DNA from 3 places in the Paraburkholderia sp. PREW-6R genome. Region 2 is predicted to be linked to each of the others. Evidence: predicted binding sites of a transcription regulator. Region 2 holds the regulator's gene; each other region holds the start of a gene.

Region 1 (7,388 bases), 1.0 Mb from region 2:
AGCAGGATCGCCACCATCGAAACCAGCGGCAGAACCGGTTCGATCCTGCGCACGGCCCGGCCGAACAGATGGTTGATCACGAGCCCGACCACGATCGGCAGCGCGACGATCTGCAGGATGCTCATCAGCATGCCGTGCACGTCGACGGCAATCGACGCGTCCACGTAAAGACGCGTGAGCAGCGGAGTCGCGAACACGCCGACGAGCGTCGAGAGCGCGCTGATCGTCACCGACAACGCAACGTCGCCGCGCGCCAGATAGATCATCACGTTCGACGCCGTGCCGCTCGCCACGCTGCCGACCAGTACCATGCCGGCGGTGAGATCGGGCGGCATGCGCAGCGCTTTGGCGATCGCGCACGCGGCGAGCGGCATCACGAGGTAGTGCAGCACGATTCCGGCGATGACCGGCGCAGGGCGCGTGAACACCCGCTGAAAATCGGCCACGGATAGCGTGACGCCCATTGCGAGCATGATGATCGTCAACAGCGTGGTGACGTGCGGCGCCACGCCCGCGAACGAAACGGGCGAGCAGTAGGCGGCGATCGAAACGAGCACCGCCCAGAGCGGGAATAAGCGGGTGACGCGGGCAAGCATGACGTGAATCTCCTGATATGTTTTATTGCGTGAGTCGAACCCGGTCGGATGGCTCGCCGACCGGTGGTCTCAGCGAGGCGTGAGCGCGAAAATATTGCGCCGTAATTGCGCAGCGAGGCCTACGGTTTGGGGGTCCTCGAGAGCCGATGAAAACGCCAGGTCATCAGAAGCGCCACGCTCGCGAGGCCGGCCGCCAGTCCCCACCACAAACCGCGCGCGCCGAGTCCGAAGTGAAACGCCAGCGTGTAGCCGGTCGGAAAACCGATCGCCCAGTAACCGAACGCCGCGACGATCATCGGCACGCGCGTGTCTTTGAGGCCGCGCAGACACCCCGAGCCGACCGTTTGCATGCCGTCGACGATCTGGAAAATTGCTGCGACGCCAAGCAGCGAACTCGCCAGCTTCACTGTCGCGGCGTTGGCGGGGTCGTCGAGATGCAGATACAGGCCGACGATCCAGCGCGGCGCGGCGATCAGTACGATTCCCGACAGCGTCATGAACGCGACGCCCAGTGCCAGCGCAACGAAGCCGGCATGCCGCGCGGCGAGCGGCTGCCCGGCGCCGGACCAGAAGCTCACCCGCACATTGGCGGCCTGACCGATCGCGAGCGGCACCATGAAGGCCACCGACGCCACGTTCAATGCGATCTGATGCGCGGCCAGTTGCGACTCGCCGAGCAGGCCGACCATCAGGCCGGTGGCGAGAAAAAGCGTCGACTCGACGCCGTAGGTGATCGCAACCGGCCAGCCGATGCCGAACAGTTCGCCCATTAACGGCACGTTCGGCCGCGTGGCGACGACGAAGTGCCGGAAACGCGGGCGCAGATGCAGCAGCGCCATCAACACGAGCGCGCTTGCCCAGACGGTGATCGACGTGGCGGCCGCCGAGCCGACGAAGCCGAGGCGCGGCAGGCCATACGCCCCGTGGATCAGCCCATAGTTCAGAACGCCGTTCACGCCGACGCTCACGAGCGACACCCACAGCAGCCGTTTGGCCGCGCCGATTGCGGGCAGGAACGAACGCATCAGTCCCACGCCGATCAGGCTGCCGGGCGCGCCCCAGCGCAGCACGGACGCGTATTCGCCGACATTGTGCGCAAGCAGCGCAGGTTCGCCGAACGCGAGCAGCACGGGTGTGGCGAACGAAAGCAGGATGAACGCGGGCAGCGCGAGCAGCACCGACATCACAAGCGCCGTCCAGTAGATGTGCGGCACGCGCTCCTCGTCGCGGGCGCCGCGTGCATGCGAGACGCTTACGCTCACGGACGTCAGCACGCCCTGTAGCAGCGTGACCACGACGAAAAACAGATTTGCGCCGAGGCCGCCGGCGGCGAGCGCATCCGGGCCGAGCGAGCCGAGCAGGATCGTGTCGGTGACGCCCATCGCCATTTGCGACAGCTGCGCGATGGCGAGCGGCGCGGCGAGGCGCGCGGTGTCGGCGGCGTGGCGGGTGAGAGTGGGCGGCCGCGGGTCGAGGCGGCGCATCAGGCCTCGTGCACTGCGATTCGCGTGTCGCCTAGCAGCACGACCTGTCCCGCGCGGATTTTGCAGGTTTTACGTGTTTCGACGCGGCCGTCGACGGTTACTACACCGTCCGCCACCATCATCTTGGCGGAGCCGCCGCTGTCCGCAAGTCCCGTTATCTTCAGGAGATTATGCAGTTCGACGTAGTCGCCGGTCAGCGTGAAATCCAGGTTGGGCATGTCGTTTGCACCTTCAGGCGGGGGTTCGCATGATAAGCCAGAAGCTTGCCCTGGATAAACCGCGCCGTGAGTTTCCGGATGGCGCAAGCAGTTGCAAGCAGTTGTTATCCATTTGTCGGAAAGTGAAACCTTGCGTAACAGTAGTCGCAGTCCGAGTTTTCCACTCGTAAAGTGAAGACCAGTAGTAAAGTTCGCTGTATTCAAGTGAAAGTCAGACCGGGCAAAGCGCATGAACGCTTTTCATATTGACGGACCGCCGCTATGACGCCCGCGTCATAACAACTCTAGAGAGGACTTAACATGACCCAGATTCGCACGCTTCTGATTGGTACCGCCCTGAGCGCCTTTGCCGCTACCGCTGCTGTCGCGCAAACTGCGCAGCCGGGCGCCGACGGACAAATGCAGGCTCAGACCCAAGGTGCGGACGTCGCGCCTGCAGCGCCGGGCGCGCAGCCCGTCACCCCGCCGCCGATGCGTCTGACGGCGCCGGGCTCGACCGACCCGCTGGTTCAGAAGCGCAACGCCAATGCGCAGGCGAACGCCGAGTATCGCGCGTCAAAGAAGGCGTCCAAGGCTGAACTGAAGGAACAGCAGAAGGCCGCCAAGGCGCAATACAAGGAGCAGGTGCGCGACGCCAAGATCAACCAGAAGGCGGATAAGCAGACTGCCAACAACGAAATGAAAATGAACATGCAGGGCCAACCCGCTGACCCGACGGACGGCACGGACGCGAAGCACTAACACCACAACGGCAGGCATCGAACAGCGGGCGTCAGGCCCGCTGACGAATGCGCCGGTGAAATTCCAGCGTGGCGGCTGATCGTGCTGCCGCCATGCCGCCGCGCGAGTTGAAACTGTTTAACGTTGCGAGCTCAACGTTGCTGTTACGGTGCAAGGAGGTATCGCATGACTATCACTCGAGCTACGAAGCATCAGATTGTTGCCGCGCTGCTTGCCGGCTGCGTGTCGTCGGTTGCGTTCGCTCAGGCGAGCGATCCGACCGCTGCGCCGGCAACCCACGCTGACAAGAAAGCGGCCAAGGAACAGGCCAAGGCCGACAAGAAGGCGGCTGTCGCACAAGCCAAGGCTGACAAGAAAAAGACCGATGCGCAGGCCGACGCCGACAAGGCGAACGCCGACGCCGCGGTGAAGGACGCAAAGAAGCAGGACTGACGATAGGGTTCGCGCTTAATTGTGTAAATTGCGCTCGTTTTCATCGTCCAATGGCCCGTCTGCGACTGCGCGCACGGGCCATTGCTTTGCCTGAACCGGCGGTGCGCGGTTTCGGTCAACAAGCAATCCGCCTGAGCAAACACGGGCCGCGTAGCCGGCGTGCGCGCTCCGATCGTGCCGCCAGAAAAAAGGGTCGCTTGTGAAGTGAGGTTGTATGGATATACAGTATGCGTCGCCATCCTGAATCCATTGAACGCCCGAATCCAACGTGCTCTCTGTCGCCGAATCGCCGCCGCCATCCGACACCGCCAGCTGGCTGGCCAAGCTCAACGACGCGCAGCGCGAAGCCGTCGAATATGGTGCGGACTCGCCTCATACGCCGCCGGGCGCGTTGCTCGTAATTGCGGGCGCGGGTTCCGGCAAGACCAATACGCTGGCTCATCGCGTCGCCAACCTGGTCGTGAAGGGCGCTGATCCGCGCCGTATCCTGCTGCTCACCTTTTCGCGCCGTGCGGCGCTCGAAATGACGCGGCGCGTGACGCGTATTGCCGGCGCCGCGCTTGGCTCAAGGGCTGCGCTCGCGCAAGGACTCACCTGGTCGGGCACGTTTCATAGCGTCGGCGCGCGGCTGTTGCGCGAATACGCCGACCTGATCGGCCTTGCCCCCGCTTTTACGATCAATGACCGCGAAGACTCGGCCGACCTGATGAACCTCGTGCGCCACGAACTCGGTTTGTCGGCGAAGGAGCGGCGCTTTCCGGCGAAAGGCACGTGTTTCGCGATCTATTCGCGGGTGGTGAACACGGGCGCGGCGTTGTCACACGTGCTCAACACCGCATTCCCATGGTGCCGCGAGTGGGAAGCCGATCTGCGCATGCTGTTCGCGGCCTATGTCGAGGCCAAGCAGAAGCAAAGCGTGCTCGATTACGACGACCTGCTGCTCTACTGGTCGCACATGGCCGCGGAGCCTGCCATCGCCGCCGACCTGTCGGGCCGTTTCGATCACGTGCTGGTCGACGAGTATCAGGACACCAACCGCCTGCAGGCGTCCATCCTGCTCGCGCTGAAGCCGGACGGCCGCGGCCTGACGGTGGTCGGCGACGACGCGCAGTCCATCTATTCGTTTCGCGGCGCGACCGTGCGCAACATTCTCGACTTTCCCGCGCACTTCGACCCGCCTGCGAGACAGATCACGCTGGAGCGCAACTACCGCTCGACCAGCCCGATTCTCGCGGCATCGAATGCAGTAATCGAGCTGGCCAGCGAGCGCTACACCAAGAACCTGTGGACCGACAAGACATCGGCGCAGCGTCCGCGCATCGTCACGGTCGCCGATGAAGCGGATCAGGCGCGCTACATCGTCGAGCAGGTGCTGGAGGCGCGCGAACAGGGTATGAAACTGAAGTCGCAGGCAGTGCTGTTCCGGGCTGCGCATCACAGCGCCGCGCTCGAAGTCGAACTGACCCGCCGCAACATCCCGTTCGTCAAATTCGGCGGCCTGAAATTCCTCGATTCCGTGCATGTGAAAGACGTGCTCGCGGTGTTGCGCTGGGCGGAGAATCCACGCGACCGCGTCGCCGGGTTTCGGGTCGTGCAATTGCTGCCGGGTGTCGGGCCGGCCACGGCCGCGAAGGTGCTCGACGAGATCGCCGCGCGCGCGGGCGCGGGCGCGGGCAATCCCGTCGAAACCGCCGGCAACGTGCTTGCCGCGTTTGCTCCGCCGCCACGCGCGCAGGAAGACTGGCACCCGTTCGTCAAGCTGATGTCGAGCGTGTATGGACGGCAGACGCCGTGGCCCGCGGAATTCGAAATGGTGCGGCGGTGGTACGAGCCGCACCTCGAGCGCAATCACGAGGACGCGGCGGTCCGTCACGCGGACGTGCTGCAAATGGAAAGCATTGCGGGCACCTATGCGTCGCGCGAACGTTTTCTCACCGAACTGACGCTCGACCCGCCTGACGCCACCAGCGACGAATCCGGTGTACCGCTGATCGACGAGGATTATCTGATCCTGTCGACGATCCATTCGGCGAAAGGGCAGGAGTGGCGCAACGTGTTCGTGCTGAACGGCGTCGACGGCTGTATTCCATCCGATCTGGGCACCGGCAGCGAGGAGGAAATCGACGAGGAGCGCCGCCTTTTGTACGTGGCCATGACGCGCGCTAAAGAAGATCTGCACATCGTCGTGCCGCAACGCTTTTACGTGCACAACCAGACGCATATGGGCGACCGTCACGTGTGGGCATCGCGCACGCGCTTCATTCCGGCACATCTGATGCCGCTCTTCGATGCTTATGCGTGGCCGCGTGTGCCGGTGTCGTGCGCGCCGACGGCGTCGGGGCTGGCTGCGGCCGCACAGGCCAAGATCGAGATCGCGGCGAAGCTGAGGAAAATGTGGGACTGAGACCACCGGCAGGCGGCGGCCATCTGCGAGTCTTAACCGGACCGCTTTAGCGCGACTGGCGTTGCTGCTGTTGCGGCACAGGACGCGGCGGCACGAAGAAATTACGCAGCCACGCGGCGAGGCGCGAAAACACGTCGTAGGGTTCTTCGACAAAAATTTCCGGCTTCAGCAGGCGCAGATATTCCATGATCTGCTGCGCTTCCTGCTTCTGGAACGAGCCGTGCGATATGCCAAGACGCAGCAGGCCGCGCAGTTCGCCGAGCTTTTCACGCGCGGTGCTGCCCACGCTGGTTTCGCATGCCACCTTGGCTTCGTACACGCGCTGGCGCAGCGATTCCACGAGGCGCCACGCGGGTGTCTGCATGATCTCTTCGAGTGCCTGAATGTCCTGGGCGGCGCTTTTGATCTGCGCCGCGAGCGGGTCGATCAGCGCCGCGTCGCCTTCCGCTTCCTTGACGATCGCTGCGGCCCAGTCGTGACATTGTTTGGCGAGTTCCTCCGGCGTCCATTCCGAGCGCGACGCAAAACCGAAGCCAAATTCGCCCGCCTGACGCATCAGGATCGCGACCACGTCCGGAAACTCCTTGTCGAGCGTGCGCTTGGCCCATGCGTACTGGCCGCCCTGCAACATCCGCTGAACCGCGTGTTCGGTGAGCGGCATCATGTTGTCCAGCAGTTTGGCGCGCAGAAAGTCCTCGAACGACGGCGTTGCGAACTGAGGATCGAGCTTCAGCGAAACGCGCAGAAAAGCGTCGAAATCCTTGCGCAGCGTCGCAATGGTCTCTTGCTTGAGTGTGAGGGTGATTTGACCCATTTCATATCCCGTTTGGTCCTGCCGCGCGGCTTCGTCGTGTCATCCGGTCTCTGCTGGACGCTGTAACGACACGACGCCAGATGCCGGCGCGGTATAGGTGCTGCGTGTGCGTGTAAATCTTCTGGCGCGCGCCAGCGGAACATGTCCCGATGCGCGGACCTCGCCTGATTAACGGCGGATCCGGCGGGAAACTTAAGGGAAGGGCAGAGGCGATGCGGGAATGGAAAGGAGGTCCCGCGTCGGCGCGCGCACGCACCGGGTGGCCGACACGGCGGGGGCAGCGAGCGGACGAGCGGGCATGCTCATTATTGGGTTAACGGCTGGTAAAAGGCGCGCCGCAGGTTGCGGGCAGACCATTTTGACGGGCCGCGTGCGCCTCGCCCGATTATCTGAGCACGACGCCCTGCCAGACGAAAAAGACCACGAGGCCAACGGCGATGGTCAGCAGCGGGCGACGCGTCGTCGCGCTGATCACGATCGCGGCGAGCGCGCCGACCAGTTGCGGGTTGCGCCAGGTCAGCTCGGCGTTCGCGCCGTGCGGCGACACGGCCATCGGCACGATGATCGCCGTCAGCACCGTCACGGGCACGAAGCCGAGCGCGGTGCGCACGAGCGGCGGAAACACCAGCCGGTCGCCCAGCACGAAAACGGCCGAGCGAATCACCCACGTGATCGCCGCCATGCCGAGAATGAGGATCA
Region 2 (7,388 bases):
GCCCAGTCGAGGGTGGCGGTTTTCAGAAAAGTCGCCGCAAGCGGAATCAGCACCACGAGGCTCAGGTAAGCCACCGTGATGCCGAGCGTCAGGCCAAAACCGGGCAACGCGCTCGGTTTTCGGAAGGTCAACGTGGTCATGCTGGGTACTCTTTCAGGTTAATGCCAGCCTGTTGCGGCCACCGGCCCCAAGCGGCCAGAAGCGCGCCCAAGGGCGCGCTCCGGTGTGACGCTCGACGCGTCGGTCGGCGCCGGCTGCGGCGCAGTTCCGTCATGGCGTCACTGCGGCTGGTAGATCGAATCGAACACGCCGCCGTCGGCAAAGTGCGTTTTCTGCGCGTTGGTCCATCCGCCGAACGAATCGTCGACCGTATAGAGCTTCAGCTTTGGAAACCTGGCAGTCAGCTCGGCCGGCACTTTGGTCGAACGCGGACGATAGAAGTTTTTCGCGGCGATCTCCTGGCCTTCCTCGCTATAGAGGAAGTTCAGATAGGCCTCGGCAACCTTGCGCGTGCCGTGCCGGTCGACCACCTTGTCCACCACCGCCACCGGCGGCTCGGCCAGAATGCTCACCGACGGCACTACGATCTCGAACTTGTCCGCGCCGAACTCCTTCTGCGACAGAAACGCCTCGTTTTCCCACGCGATCAGCACGTCGCCGATGCCGCGCTGCACGAAGCTGGTGGTCGCGCCGCGCGCGCCCGAATCCAGCACGCCGGCGTTCTTGTAAAGCTTGCCCACGAACTCCCTCGCCTTCTGGTCGTTGCCGCCCGGCTGATGTTCGGCGTACACCCACGCAGCCAGATAGTTCCAGCGCGCGCCGCCCGAAGTCTTCGGATTCGGTGTGACGATCGACACGCCCGGTTTGACGAGGTCATCCCAGTCCTTGATGTGCCTGGGGTTGCCCTTGCGCACCAGAAACACGATCGTCGACGTGTACGGCGACGCGTTGTCCGGCAGACGCTTCTGCCAGCCCTTGTCGATGAGACCCTTGCTGGCGAGCGCGTCGATGTCGTAGGCAAGCGCCAGCGTCACCACGTCGGCCTGCAAACCGTCGAGCACCGAGCGAGCCTGCGCGCCAGAACCGCCATGTGACTGTTTGAACGTGATCGTCTCGCCCGTTCTGGCTTTCCACGCTTTACCAAAAGCCGCGTTTTCGTCCTGATACAACTCCCGTGTCGGATCGTAGGACACGTTCAGCAACGTGGTATCCGCCGCCTGCGCCTGGGTGGCCGCGCCCAGTGCCGCGACCGCACCCGCGGCGCAGAATGCGAGCGCCGCGATCAGTTTTCCTGTTCTGCCTTTCAGCCCCGTGCCTTGATGGTTCATGCCAACTTTCTCCGCGTTGCGATGTGCTGAAGCTGCGTGTGATGTGTTTTTGTGTCGCCCTCACCTGTCTGGAGAAGCGACCCGCAGAGCAGTCTATCGAACGGCTTACATCATTAAAAATAATGTTTCTTCATGTTTTAATACGGAAAAGTGGTAACGACGGCGGCCGCCGGCGTTCATGCATCAAAGCCGCCGCTGGAGCGCCCGTGGACGGCGCTGCTGCGTCGCTCGCAGACAGGAACTTAAAGTAAAGCTTGAAATGCGCCGGATACTGTATAAAAATACAGTCACCTGTTCATCCATACAGTGGCGCCATGACCAAACTTACCGCACGACAGCAGCAGGTTTTCGATCTGATCCGCCGGGCAATTGAACGCACCGGCTTTCCGCCCACCCGCGCGGAAATCGCCGCCGAACTTGGGTTCAGCTCGGCGAACTCCGCAGAGGAGCATTTGAGAGCGCTTGCGCGCAAGGGCGTGATCGAACTCGCCGCGGGGGCGTCGCGCGGCATCCGCCTGCTGTCCACGCCGGAGGAGGCACCGCATCAGTTCACGTTGCCGCATGCCAGCATCATGCAACTGTCGTTGCCACTCATCGGCCGTGTCGCGGCGGGCAGTCCGATCCTTGCACAGGAACATATCTCTCAGCACTACGCGTGTGACCCGGCGCTGTTTTCGAGCAAGCCCGATTACCTGTTGAAGGTGCGCGGCCTGTCCATGCGTGACGCGGGAATTTTCGACGGCGACCTGCTTGCCGTCCAGAAGAAGAGCGAGGCGAAAGACGGCCAGATCATCATTGCCCGTCTCGGCGACGACGTGACCGTCAAACGCCTGAAGCGCCGGCCCAACGGGCTGGAACTGATTGCCGAGAACCCTGATTACGAGAATATCTTCGTCGAAACCGGCAGCGCGGAGTTTGCGCTCGAAGGGATCGCCGTCGGTCTGATCCGGCCTGGCGAGTTTTAAAGCAGCGGCTTTTGCGGCTTGCTGGTGGTGCCGACCGCGAGTTTGCGATGGTTGGTTATGGATCGGTCGTCGGCTGGCAATCGTCACCCTTTTCCCGTCATTGTCGCCTGCTTCATTACTGATCGAATCCCGTTTGCCCGGCGCCGCTAGCCTGCCGCTCGCTGCCCTGCCTGGTGCTCGGCTTCGCCGAACACAGTTGCCTCAACGTTGAATTGCCTGGAGAGTCTCATGGAACGTCTTGCCCGCCTGCTGCCCTTTCGCCAGTTTGGTCGCCTGCGCCATCTGCGCAAGCTCGTGCCCTGCTCGTTGACTGGCGCATCCAACGTGAGCACGCCTTCGCTGTTCGATCAGCCTGACGTCGCGATGCCCATGCTGCCGTCCGCGCTGCCGGCCTTTGCCCGGGTATCGTTGAACTCCGGCCTGAACACGGCCGAGCCCACGCGCCGGGCGCCGGTTCGGGTCTATCACGGGCCGTCGCGGCTCATCATGGTCGGCACGATGGACGCGGTATGCCGGATGATCGACCGCTGCATCGCAGACGAAGCCAACGTGCACGGCGCGGTGTTCGAATCCTGAGCACGGCGGCAATCAACGAACCGGGACTGGTAGGTAAGGGATCGTTTTGGCGTGGTCGAGGTCCACGTTAGATCCCACCTCACGGAGAGTGTCATTCGATGACAGTTCCAACAAGCACGAGTCCTGGCACGAGGCGTGGCACAAAGCGCGCGCTTATGGCCGCGCTGGTTGCGGTCGTGGTGATCGCGGCGTTAGGGCTGGGTTATGCGTCGCCGTATATTGCGTTGAATAACCTCAAACGCGCTGCGGACGCTCGCGACGCGGCAACCGTGAACCAGTACGTCGATTTTCCGGCCTTGCGCGACAGCCTCAAGCAGCAGGTGACCGCACTTTTGACCCGGCGGCTCGACGCGCAGAGCAATGGCAATCCGTTGGCTGCGATTGGCGCGATGATCGGCGTAGCGCTGGTCGGTCCGCTGGTGGACGCCTACGCCACACCGGATGGCGTCGCCGCGTTGCTCAATGGGATGCCGCCGCGTGGCAACCCTGGCGAGCGGCCGCAGGCGCCGCCGTTATCGTCGTCGCCGGCCGACAATCCGCAGGCGGCGACGCCGGTGACGCCAGCCGGCCCCGCTGCAGGCAACAATTCAAGCAACGGCGCGGCGAACAATGGCATTGGCAATGGCGCGGGCAACAACATGGCCGACAATCCAGCCGCCAACAGCAACACGCCGCCGCAGCCGCCGCAAACCACGGCTGGCTATCGGGGCATCAATGAATTTGTGGTCACCTACCAGCACGGCGCGGGCGACGCGCGTTATTCGGCGATCTTCCAGCGCGAAGGCCTGTTCACGTGGAAACTGGCGGCAGTCAACCTGAACGAATAAGTCTTTGAAATCCGCGCGCTCTGGAGCTTCCGGAGCGCGCCGTAGGCAGCAGTGCAATCCAGCCGTCAGGCCGCCGCCTGCTGTTGCTCCTGTGCCGAAGAGCACGCCACCAGAATGCTGCACGATATACGGTCGAGCAGCGGCGTGTTCCCCGCGCCCATCCACCATCGCGATAAGCCGGTACGGCAACGGTGGCCAACCACTACGAGGTCGACATGCAACTCGTTCGCAAGATTTGCGATTTCGTCGATCGGGTGGCCGAATGCGAAGTGGCCCTGCGCGGTCACCCCTCGCTCGGTCAGCCAGTCCACGCCCTCCTGAAGAATATCGCGCGCGGTTTTCTCGAAGCTGCCGCAGGCGACGTCGGTCAGCAGGCCCGCGCTTTGCGCAATGCTCGAACGCATATCGACGACAGACAGTAAATGCGTCTCCGCTTTGAGGTCCAAGGCCAAGTCCGCGCCGCAGCGTAACGCCTTGCGGCCCTCGCGCGAGCCGTCGTAGCACAGCAGGATTTTTTGGTAGCTCGCCATGATTTTCTCCCTTCGCGCAAAGCGCGCGTTGTCAATCAATCATGGTGCGCCGCAATTCAGCTTGCAAGGGATGGAAAACGCCAGGTGTGCGCCGCCAGACGCCAGACACATGCGGCCCGGCCCGCGGACTTTTTCCCACGCTGGCGGCCGGCCCGCCAGCCCTCCTTACCGCGCAGGGTGAAGCACCCGCGCTCGGCGGTTTGCGGCGCTGCGCGACGGCCGGCACGCCACGCTACGCAACCCTGGCGCCGCCGTGGTGCGAACCGCTTTACAGTTGCATCTGCATCTGCATCTTCAGCAACCATCACGCAGACGACTGGACGAAGCGCACCGACGCTTACCCCGGTCAGCCCAGGAGACTTTCGTTCCATGTCCGAAGTTGCCATCCAGTTTCAGAACGTCAGAAAGCGCTACGGCGACAAAACGGTCGTAGACGGTCTGTCGTTCCACGTCGATGCCGGCGAATGTTTCGGGCTGCTTGGCCCGAACGGCGCCGGCAAGACCACGACCCTGCGCATGCTGCTGGGTATCGCCGCGCCCGACGCCGGCGCGATCCGCCTGTGCGGCGAACCGATTCCGGACCGCGCACGGCTCGCCCGAACGCGCGTCGGCGTCGTCCCTCAATTCGATAATCTCGACCCCGACTTTACGGTGCGCGAGAACCTGCTCGTGTTTGGCCGCTATTTCGGACTGTCCGCCGCGCAGTGCCGGGACAGGGTGCCGCCCTTGCTCGAATTCGCGCGGCTCGAGTCCAAGGCTGACGCGCGCGTCAGCGAACTCTCGGGCGGCATGAAACGGCGCCTCACGCTTGCCCGCGCACTCGTCAACGATCCGGACGTGCTGATTATGGACGAGCCGACCACCGGGCTCGATCCGCAGGCACGGCATCTGATCTGGGAGCGCCTGCGCTCGCTGCTCGCACGCGGCAAGACCATTTTGCTCACCACGCATTTCATGGAAGAAGCCGAACGCCTGTGTCATCGTCTATGTGTGATCGAAGAAGGTCGCAAGATCGCGGAAGGCGCGCCGGGCGAGCTGATCGCGTCCGAAATCGGTTGCGATGTGATTGAGATTTTCGGTCCTGATCCGCTCGCGCTGCGCGACGAGCTGGCACCGCTGGTCGAACGAACCGAAATCAGCGGAGAAACGCTCTTCTGCTATGTGAACGATGCGCAGCCTGTGCACGCACGTCTGAAGCGGCGTACCGATCTGCGCTACCTGCACCGCCCGGCAAACCTTGAAGATGTATTTCTGCGGCTCACAGGCCGTGAAATGCAGGATTGATACGCCAACACCGAGACCCGCATGGACGCACGCTCATACGACAGGCGCGAAAGCACACGGAACAGCGCACCCGAACCATCGCCCGACTGCACCGCAGACACCGCACCCAGCCACGCGCCGTCCGCGCAAACGCCCTTCGCCGCGTTGCCGGCGAACGCAGTCAACTGGATCGCGGTATGGCGTCGCAACTATCTCGTGTGGAGAAAACTCGCCATCGCGTCGATGTTCGGCAATCTGGCCGACCCGATGATCTATCTGTTCGGCCTGGGCTTCGGACTCGGATTGATGGTCGGACATGTCGACGGCGTGTCGTACATCGCGTTTCTCGCGGCCGGCACCGTGGCGTCGAGCGTGATGATGTCGGCGAGTTTCGAGTCGATGTATTCGGGCTTCTCGCGCATGCATGTGCAACGCACATGGGAAGCGATCATGCATACGCCGCTCGCGCTCGGCGACATCGTGCTCGGTGAGGTGGTGTGGGCGGCCAGCAAGTCGGTGCTCTCGGGCGCGGCGATCATGCTCGTGGCCGGCGCGCTCGGCTATGCGAACTTTCCGTCGATGCTGCTCGCGCTGCCAGTGATCGTGCTGACCGGACTCGCGTTTTCGAGCGCGGCAATGGTGGTGACGGCGCTCGCGCCGTCGTATGACTTTTTCATGTTCTACCAGACGCTCGTGCTGACGCCGATGATGTTGCTCTCCGGCGTGTTCTTCCCGGTTTCCCAGTTGCCGGCCGCTGCGCGCGTGGCTACGCAGCTGTTGCCGCTTTCACATGCGGTCGATCTGATCCGTCCGGCCATGCTCGCGCGCCCGGTGAATCACGCACTGTTGCACGTGGCCGTGCTGATGTTCTACGCGGTGGGCGGCTTCATCGTGTCAGCGATCCTGTTCCGGCGCAGGATGATGAAATGAGCCACACGCGCTAAGCGCGACGCACGGCATCGACCAGGTTTTCGATGACCATGCATAGGCGGATCAACTGAAATCAGAGCCACGCGCGTGTGGCCTCACTTGACGCCAGCTTCCTTCTTAATCCTCATCGTCCGTCCACGGAATGTCGACGTCGGAGATGAATGCCACGGTCGCAAACGGGCCGCCATCCTGCCGCCCGATCTTGCCGTCGGCACGTTGCCACTCGACCCGGAACACCGTGCCGGGGTCGTCCGCAATCAGGCGCACGGTGCGCACTTCGTCCGGGTCTGCCTCTTCGACCGGACCGTCGAGCGACACCTGGAGTTCCTGCGGCCACAAACCGTCGGCCGGATCGTAGATCTTGTCTCCATCGGGGATCAGCGTGAACGCCTCGACGCCAATCGTGGCGGACGCCTCCACGATCATTTTGCCAAGCGCGCGCAATAACGCGGTCGCCCGCGCCGAATTCGCCTGCCGGATCGCAAGGTCACCGCGCGTCAGCGCCTGTTCGAGTTTTGGGTTGGTTTTCTGTTGCGCCATTCGATGTCCTGAGTTCTCTTGATCTGTTGTAGATGGCAAGCGCATCCTCATTGAGGTTCATGAAGGCCGCATGCCGTGCTCCATATTCGGCAGCATCCTAACATCGGTGTGCAGTGCAACATGCTAAGCACGCACTGCAAGTGTTCCAACTTTCCGCTGCCCGCCCCGACCCCCACAGTGTAGGTCGTGATTTCCGATCTGGCAGGGAGATTTGGCCCTTGCCTTGCACCGGCGCACTGCATGTCGCGTCGAGTGAATCCTGCTAAACGTTTGCGCGTGCACTAACCGCAGCGCTGGCCATGCACGACGCAATGCCCGCGCCTGGCAGCGTACGTCGTTACATTGATCCCGCCGCTACCGCTCCGAAACGGCCGCGCCCTTTCGCTTACGTGCCGAAGTGACGGCGTCGCTTCCATTGGCTCCCCTGCC
Region 3 (7,388 bases), on a different replicon from region 2:
GACGATGCTGGCGCATCAGCAGTCTCACCGGGCTGTCCAGCATCCACGTCGGCCTCGGCAAACCGTGCGGAAGTGCTCCCTGCTTCGACCTGAGTGTCACCGGCACCCAGCGGTTGGCGACCTCCGGGCGATGGTCGGCAGTCGGTGCCGGCCGGAGAACGTTATCTTCGCCAAGTCGAGCAACGAGCAGCTCAAGAAGGCGCGCGTGGTCTTCCTTGGAACCGCCCGGCTCCGGGAACAGCGTATCGGATGCCGGTGCCGCGGACTCCACTTTCGATGCATCGAGCCGCAACGCGATAACCGGCGCAGCCAGCTCAATCCGGTGCAACCGCTCTTTCAGCAGCCTGACGAGATGCTCCTCCTTCCAGGTCGGCTCGCCCAGCGCGACGTCAATGGCCGTCGGGTCCATAGCGTCGCGCCCACGTTCATGTTCGAGCAGCAGTCTGACAGCCGTGACCGCAAGCTGCCTGGCGCAGAGCCAGCCACACAGTTGCACAATGAGCCGATGGGCCCCGAAGACTGCGCCGTCCGCATCCTCAAGCCGGTCAGGCATTTCAATGCGCGCGGAAAAAGTGGGCGGGAGTTCCAGCCAATCGAATAGTTCGGGCGCGGTGCCAAATGCCCGGTCGAGCGAGTCGAGCAGATGTTCACCACAGCGACGCTGCAGGCCGGCGCGGGGCAAACGCCTGATGTCCGCAATGGTCTCGCAGCCAAGTCCGGAGAACCAGTCTCCGAACGGACGAACTTCGGGAACGGCCATCATCGGTAGTGCCGCCAGTCGTTGCTCAAGTGACGCGAGCTTGAGCACGCGACGGTTCCCAAACTTTGCGAGTAGCCATGCACCCTGGCCGGTCGGCGAAGCGCTGATGCGCGCGGTAAGTCCGAGCGTTCCGAGAACAGCCTTCGCTTCCCGGCACAATGCGAGCAACCCGCCGAAGAGTCGCAGACTCGCGCCGACCTCCGCCACGACTGTCGCTTCGTCAAGCAATGCGACCTCAGGTGAAAAGCGCATCAGGGCAACGCCCACCTCCCTCTGTGCCGCGGCCTCCCTGGCGGCATCACGTTCATGCATCTCCGTTTCCGGCGATAGTGTCAGCACGCCACCGCGCTTCATTCCGGGGCGCACGCCAGCTGCACGAGCGGTGCTGTCGGTAATGACCACCTTGTCTTTCTCCAGGACCGCACTTCCGTGCTGGGGCTCAGGTGACCACTTCGGTCGGAACACCTCGAGCGGCAACTTCGGCAAGTGGACGGCGAGAAAGACGCGCATGTCGGGAAAGCAATACAGGAGTAGGTTGAAGGGGAATCGACAGCGGCTCTGCGCGGGCGGGCCCTCGTCGTTTCACGATGTCGACGGTCAGACCGTCGGCTGATGGTCTTAACGCCAGCCGTAACAATGCGGGCGACGAATCCTGTGCGGCGGCAAGCGGCCTGACCATCACGAAAAGCGTTTCCGACGACTGCGCTGCTAAATGCAGGCGCCGCAGCGATGAGGCCTGCGCGTACTGCGCCCAGAAAATGAGCGCACCGCAGCTGCCTGCCCGCAGAATCTGCTCCGCCGACCAGAGCGCATCTGCGGTCTTCCGCGCTTTCACCCGCATCACCTGGTCAATGGGAAGTCCAATGTAGCTCAGCCCAAGTCCATCCGGGGTGTGCGGTGGCTGCACAAACGCAACCGGGCGGTTGCCCGAACCACTGAGCGCAGGGCGCAACAGTCGCAGTTCCCCGACCCCGGCCTGCTGGACCATCAGGTCGACAAGCGCACCGACCGGCCAACCGCCGCCCGGGAGCTCGGCTGACAATGCGGCATAGCCGGTCTCAACGACCCGCCCACGGCCGCGCGCGAGCTGGGACGCGCGCCACAGGGACGGATGTATCTCTTCGGCCGTGACAGTAGCGCTGGACATATGAGAAAAGAAAACCTGTATATTTATACAGTATGCTACACGCAAATTCGTAGGTGCGAACTGTCACTTTTTAAGGAACGGGGCGACGCGACGTTCATCGCGCGGCATCAGGCCCCTCTCCTGTGTTCAGATGAAGTCCATCGTGAGCGCAGATGTATGGGTCCCGCCTTATATAGGGCATCGACAGGCCTGACCGTCCGATGCGAGGGCAAAAGTGGGCGACTGATTTCGTTCAGGAGTTGCGGAAGATTGACGCTACGTTGAAGATGGCCGGTATCGACACTGCGCGTAAGCAGCAGGCATGTGTCGAACCGCCCCGCTTTACACAATCAACGATAAACAGGAATAGCAGACCTTCAAGGTCGACCGATGCAAACCGACCAATACCGCGGATACACGTTGTGGGGCCATGCCATCGTGCAGCAGGAAGAAGGCATGCACCGGGAGCGCTTCGCCGGGAGCGGCACCATCATGCGCGACTCGAAGGTTGTAGTGGCCTCTGGAGTGCTTGGCGCCTTTGATACTGATGAAGAGGCAGAATCGGCCGGCCTGTCTTGGTGTCGTGCGTGGGTCGATAACCACGGCTAGCGACTGGTCTCGCAAAACATCCCCTCCTGCGCCAGTGCTGGCACCGCCGAGGCTGATTGGTCCCCCTGACGGGAAAGCCAGTCCGATGCTTTTTTCAACCGACCATGCAGCGATCGGCCAGACGCGACCCCAAACGGTCCTAAAGACATCTTTTCTTAACGGCGGCTCCTTAAAGGAGTGAAGCGGCCTTCCGTTCGTTAAACAACGACATGAAGACACACCTCAAGTTCCCGCTTTAGAGGCCGTTATTCGCCTTGACGGAGCGCAGCTCCGCCAAGCCGCCCTCGCCCTTAATCGACGCGAGAAATGCAACACCACCGTCGGCCAATCCTTCGATCCTCCAATCGATGAAACTAATCGTCGCACTCACCGCCATTACTGTCCTGACAGCCTGCACATCGATCTCGGAAGTCTCGCCGGCCGGAGACGGACATTACACCGTAACAACGCAGGTACGCGGCGGAATGACTCCTTGGGGAGAGATCAAGGCGTCAAGTCTGAAACGTGCTGACGAGTACTGCAGGCAAGAGGGAAAGCAGATGCATCAGGTCGACATGCAGACGCACGGCGTTCGCGGCTGGACGCCTCAAGAGGCAGAACTGACATTCGCGTGTGTGTCCGGCTAGAGGCAACATGCTGGCGGCCGACTTAAGACGTCAACCTTTCGCCGGCACGCGGTAATGGCTCCGACCGCCTGGACGGAAAAGCGCAGATCGCGAAATTCTGAAGATTCGACTGGCGAAGTGATGCGACTGTGCGTCCGCTTTCAGATTCGCAATGTCGTCAGCGTCGGACAGCAATCGCCCCGAAGCTGACGGTTGCTGAAACGAACACTTAACGGCTGGAAGCACCGTGGTTCGGTCAGTCAGGCCGGTGTTAAGCAACAGCCAATTGTCAGCGCTCTTTTCCGAAGAACTGATTCAGGTACATATCGCTAGCACGCGCGCCCCCACTTCCCCTTCAACAGCCATGGTCGAGACAGCGTGGAGGCCCAGAAGAGTCTCGCGTACGGCATGGAGCCGCTCCGTTACACCAATGACGGCTGCGGCATCGATCATGTCGATGCAGGCCGAAAGGACCGTTGAGCATCCTGGGTCGATCTCGCAGTACGCGTCCCGGTGCAGCGTTTCGGGCTTCTGGACATATTAATGACGGCTCCACGGTTCGTCCGGCTTGATTCCAGGGTTCGTGGACCCTATTTTGACGGTCCAAGGACGGTCACAGGGTTGCAAGGATTTTTTATTAAAAACTTGCGCAATAGAGTTGCAACCCCGCGTTGGTTCTAAACTGCAAAGCGCGCCCCGGGCAGGCGCTGCCAATTTGGTGTAATATGGATGCCAAATGGCAGGAGGTGCTATGACCGTCATCGAGAAGATTTCTGCAGATTCGTTGTTGGGCGGACGCGCGGTCTTGCGCCGTGCCCCTCGGTCGGGTCTCGAATGGGTCGATATCGTCCGTCACGGCATCTCCTCCCAGGCGCTCGACTCAATGCTCAAATCCATTGCAATCTCGCAGTCAGAACTGGCGCAGGCGCTCGATATACCCGAGCGCACCTTGGCGCGGCGCAAGCGCGAAGGCGTCTTCAGCCGCGAGGAGTCGGCCAAATTACTGCGGCTTGCGCGTGTCGCGGCGCGCGCGGCGGAGGTATTTGAAGATCTCAATCTGGCCATCGGGTGGCTCAAGTCGCCGGCGGCCGCACTAGGTGATGCTACCCCGCTCAGCCTTCTCGATACGGACATTGGGGCCGATAGCGTGATGGATACGCTCGGGCGCCTCGAGCATGGTGTTTTTGCATGACCTTGACGGTATGGCGGGTAGTGACAGCGCGGTATGCTGATAACGCCTTCTCCGGCGAAGGCGCGCGACTTTATGGTGGGCGGTGGAACCCGAAAGGCGTCGCGCTCATATATACAGCACAGACCCAATCACTGGCACTCCTCGAGATGCTCGTGCAGGACTCACCGCTGCGAGCACGATATGTGATGATCCCAGCCCAGATTCCTGAGATCCTGATCGAGCGCGTGGATGCTACAGATTTGCCGCCCGACTGGCGGGATCTCAGTGCACGGACCGAGCTGCAACAGATTGGTGCCAGGTGGGCGCAGAAGCTGACGAGCGCAGTGCTTGCAGTGCCGAGCGCGGTCGTCCCTGCTGAAGCCAACTATCTGCTGAACCCTGGTCATCCAGACTTCTCGCAAATCGCAATCGGGAGGCGCGATGAATGGGAGACTGATCCGCGGTTGTTAAGGCGCGCCGCTCGAAACGATGCTTGACGATGTGTCCGCGAGCGGTCGACGGGCACCGTTGATCCGGCGACCAGGTGATCCGTTCTGAACTTACGCTTGACGAGTAGACACCGGATAACGGGGTGGGACGATGCTTTAACGACTCGTCTAGTCGTTCGGTTTCCGATGTACTGAACATACATCTAATAAGCCAGATTTTCGGATAACGGCAAAGCTGTAATGTCGTACCTGGACAAAGTTGGAATTTCGCTTGTCATACTGGCCGACCTTTGACGGGAGGCTCGCATGACGACATCTAGAACGATCACCATAACGATCCGCGAGGTTGACCGGCTCAGGACGATCCAGTTGCTGGTCGATGGCATGCTAATGACGTTGCAGGCTGCGCAACGGCTCCATCTGAGCCGGCGTCAGGTTGAGCGGCTGATCGTCCGCTATCGCAGCCAGGGCGCTTCGGAATTGCTGTCACGGCATCGTGAGCACCCGGGCGCCTAACTTGGCAGACGGCGTGGGCGAGCTGGTCCGGATCGACTGCTTTGGCAAGGTGCCACGGAGCGCCTTCAATGCGCACCGGCCGCTCCGTGAGGATGAGAATCTCGACACGATCCTGACGTGGCGTGAACCGCGGCGCGTCACGCGTTCTCTGACGCTGCAGTACAACCGGGAAATCTACCTGCTCGATGACACAGAGGCGAACCGCAGGCTGGCAGCACGCTACATCGACGTGTTTGAGTATCCGGACGGTCGCATTGAGGTTCGCGCGGACGGTGTCGCCCTTCCCTGCACCCCTTATGACCGCCTCGCGGAGATCGATCAGGGCGCGGTGGTTGACCACAAGCGGCTGGGTCACGTGCTTCAGGTCGCGCAGCTGGTTCAGGCCGATCGCGATAACCGTCGTGCGTCAGGCTCGCCGTCACGGACCTATCAGGGGCAGGCGCCGAAGCCGAAGGAGCGCAAGGCTGGGACAAAGAAGCAGCGGGAGATCACGGTCGATGATCTGAACACCGCGATTGGCAGAACGACGGTCAGCCTCCAGGACTCCTTGATCAAAATCTCGTCAAGGAGATAGCAAAGCTACAACTACGACACTTCTACTTTGTTGCCGCTACGACATTTGAGAATGGCCTTGACATCGCGTGTGTAGTAGCTTTATAGAAATGTCATGTTCTGGTCTCGGTATTGCCGGTTCCCTGCGGGACTACGGAGCCTGCCCTGCATGCAGCTGCACCGGCGACATTGAACATGCGCAACTCGACCGTCTGAAGGTCATCCAGGCCGTTGTCGACACGGGCCTTGAGCCTGGTCGCGCGGCCGAACGCCTGGGCTTGACCGTACGTCAGTTTGAGCATCTTGTGATCCGCTACCAGCAATCCGGTGCAGGCGGGACTGGCATCGCGCAGACGTGGCCGTTCCGGCAACCGGAAGCTGGACGAAGGATTGGCCCAGCGGCCGCTGGCGACCATCCGGGAGCGCTATGCGGATTTCGCGCGCAAATTCCACGATCTGTTCGTCGCACGCACGAACGAGGTCAACACCGAAGCGTCGCGCAAGATCGGCGAACCGTACGCAATTGAGGCCGCGATTCGCGGCAAGCCACCGGACGAACGAAGACCTGTCAGGCAAGAATAGGCTCGTCCGCTACTCGATGCGTTCGAGATCTGGCTGCGCTCGACATGGAGTACGGTGTCGCAGAAAAGCGATACCGCCAAAGCCATCAACGACGCGCTGAACCAGTGGACCGCGCTCACGCTGTACGTCGATGACGGCGCCGTGGAAATCGACGACAACGCAGCCGAGCGCGCTCTACGTGCCGTTGCTCTCAGCCGGATGAACTATCTGCACTTCGGCTCCGACAGCGGCGGCGAACGCGGGGCCGCAATCTGCACACTGGTTGGTACCGCCAAACTGAATGGCCTTGATCCCGAGGCCTGCCTGCCCACGTCATCGCTCGCATCGCCGAGCACCCCGTCAATCGCGTTGATGACCTGCTGCCATGGGTTGTTGCCGATCAGCTTCATCACGACATCGCCTGACTCAGCACGCCGCGTCCAACTGTTCGATATCAACACTCTGTCAGGAACGGTCGCGGTCGCGACGGTGGGCGGCGACAATTGTCTTGGCCGGTCGTTGACGATTGCTTTGGCCGGTGGTGAGGAGTCGTAGGCGGCGTAGCCGCCGGAGACGACGAGCCACCGGCAGCGCCGTGTCGGCGGGGCTTTAGGATGGGCTGATCGAAGCTTAAAGAAGAAGCGGTCAGCTCATGTCTGGAACCCGCATTACCGACCAACAGGTTCGTCTCTACATGAACAAGCGCAAACACCATTCTCAGGAAGTCGCTGCCGCCAAGACCGGTATCAGCGTGCGCACGGCACGCCGCATCGAGCGCGATGCCACGTTGCCCTCCCAGAAGCCTCGTCAATCTTGGCGGACCCGCCCTGATCCCTTTATCGACGTATGGGACAGCGAAGTCGTACCGTTGCTGCGCAACGCGCCCCACCTGATGGGCATCACGATCTTGCGCAAGCTGCAGGATGATCATCCGGATCGTTATCCCGACAGCATGCGTCGCACGCTGGAGCGACGTATTCGCCAGTGGCGGGCACTCGAAGGGCCTGGCCTGGAGGTGTTCTTCCCCCAGGAGCATCAG

What was found. The regulator LexA, encoded in region 2, represses DNA repair genes until DNA is damaged. The targets are predictions, from matches to a motif close to ACTGTATNNNNATACAGT.
Positions count from the first base shown of each region.
Region 1: a site for LexA is predicted at 3,681-3,698, ahead of AAGS40_RS10585 (ATP-dependent helicase). Genes of this name have one in related genera too.
Region 3: a site for LexA is predicted at 1,922-1,939, ahead of imuA (translesion DNA synthesis-associated protein ImuA). Genes of this name have one in related genera too.

Region 1 covers NZ_CP155073.1:2,439,444-2,446,831, reverse strand. The annotation lists gene AAGS40_RS10610 (bile acid:sodium symporter family protein) at 1-596, opposite strand, end outside; gene AAGS40_RS10605 (MATE family efflux transporter) at 716-2,080, opposite strand; gene AAGS40_RS10600 (RNA-binding S4 domain-containing protein) at 2,080-2,298, opposite strand; gene AAGS40_RS10595 (hypothetical protein) at 2,599-3,039, shown strand; gene AAGS40_RS10590 (hypothetical protein) at 3,205-3,471, shown strand; gene AAGS40_RS10585 (ATP-dependent helicase) at 3,740-5,875, shown strand; gene AAGS40_RS10580 (DUF4088 family protein) at 5,922-6,689, opposite strand; gene AAGS40_RS10575 (AzlD domain-containing protein) at 7,075-7,388, opposite strand, start outside.
Region 2 covers NZ_CP155073.1:1,418,151-1,425,538, reverse strand. The annotation lists partial or broken gene cysT (sulfate ABC transporter permease subunit CysT) at 1-140, opposite strand, end outside; gene AAGS40_RS06180 (sulfate ABC transporter substrate-binding protein) at 279-1,328, opposite strand; gene lexA (transcriptional repressor LexA) at 1,643-2,293, shown strand; gene AAGS40_RS06170 (hypothetical protein) at 2,522-2,869, shown strand; gene AAGS40_RS06165 (DUF2939 domain-containing protein) at 3,025-3,696, shown strand; gene AAGS40_RS06160 (universal stress protein) at 3,762-4,226, opposite strand; gene nodI (nodulation factor ABC transporter ATP-binding protein NodI) at 4,596-5,510, shown strand; gene AAGS40_RS06150 (ABC transporter permease) at 5,532-6,419, shown strand; gene AAGS40_RS06145 (hypothetical protein) at 6,537-6,959, opposite strand.
Region 3 covers NZ_CP155076.1:199,308-206,695, forward strand. The annotation lists gene AAGS40_RS30015 (DNA polymerase Y family protein) at 1-1,270, opposite strand, end outside; gene imuA (translesion DNA synthesis-associated protein ImuA) at 1,200-1,907, opposite strand; gene AAGS40_RS30025 (hypothetical protein) at 2,277-2,495, shown strand; gene AAGS40_RS30030 (antitoxin Xre-like helix-turn-helix domain-containing protein) at 3,852-4,292, shown strand; gene AAGS40_RS30035 (RES family NAD+ phosphorylase) at 4,289-4,768, shown strand; gene AAGS40_RS30040 (helix-turn-helix domain-containing protein) at 5,027-5,236, shown strand; partial or broken gene AAGS40_RS30045 (ISNCY family transposase) at 5,277-5,810, shown strand; gene AAGS40_RS30050 (hypothetical protein) at 5,902-6,090, opposite strand; partial or broken gene AAGS40_RS30055 (transposase) at 6,230-6,774, shown strand; partial or broken gene istA (IS21 family transposase) at 7,002-7,388, shown strand, end outside.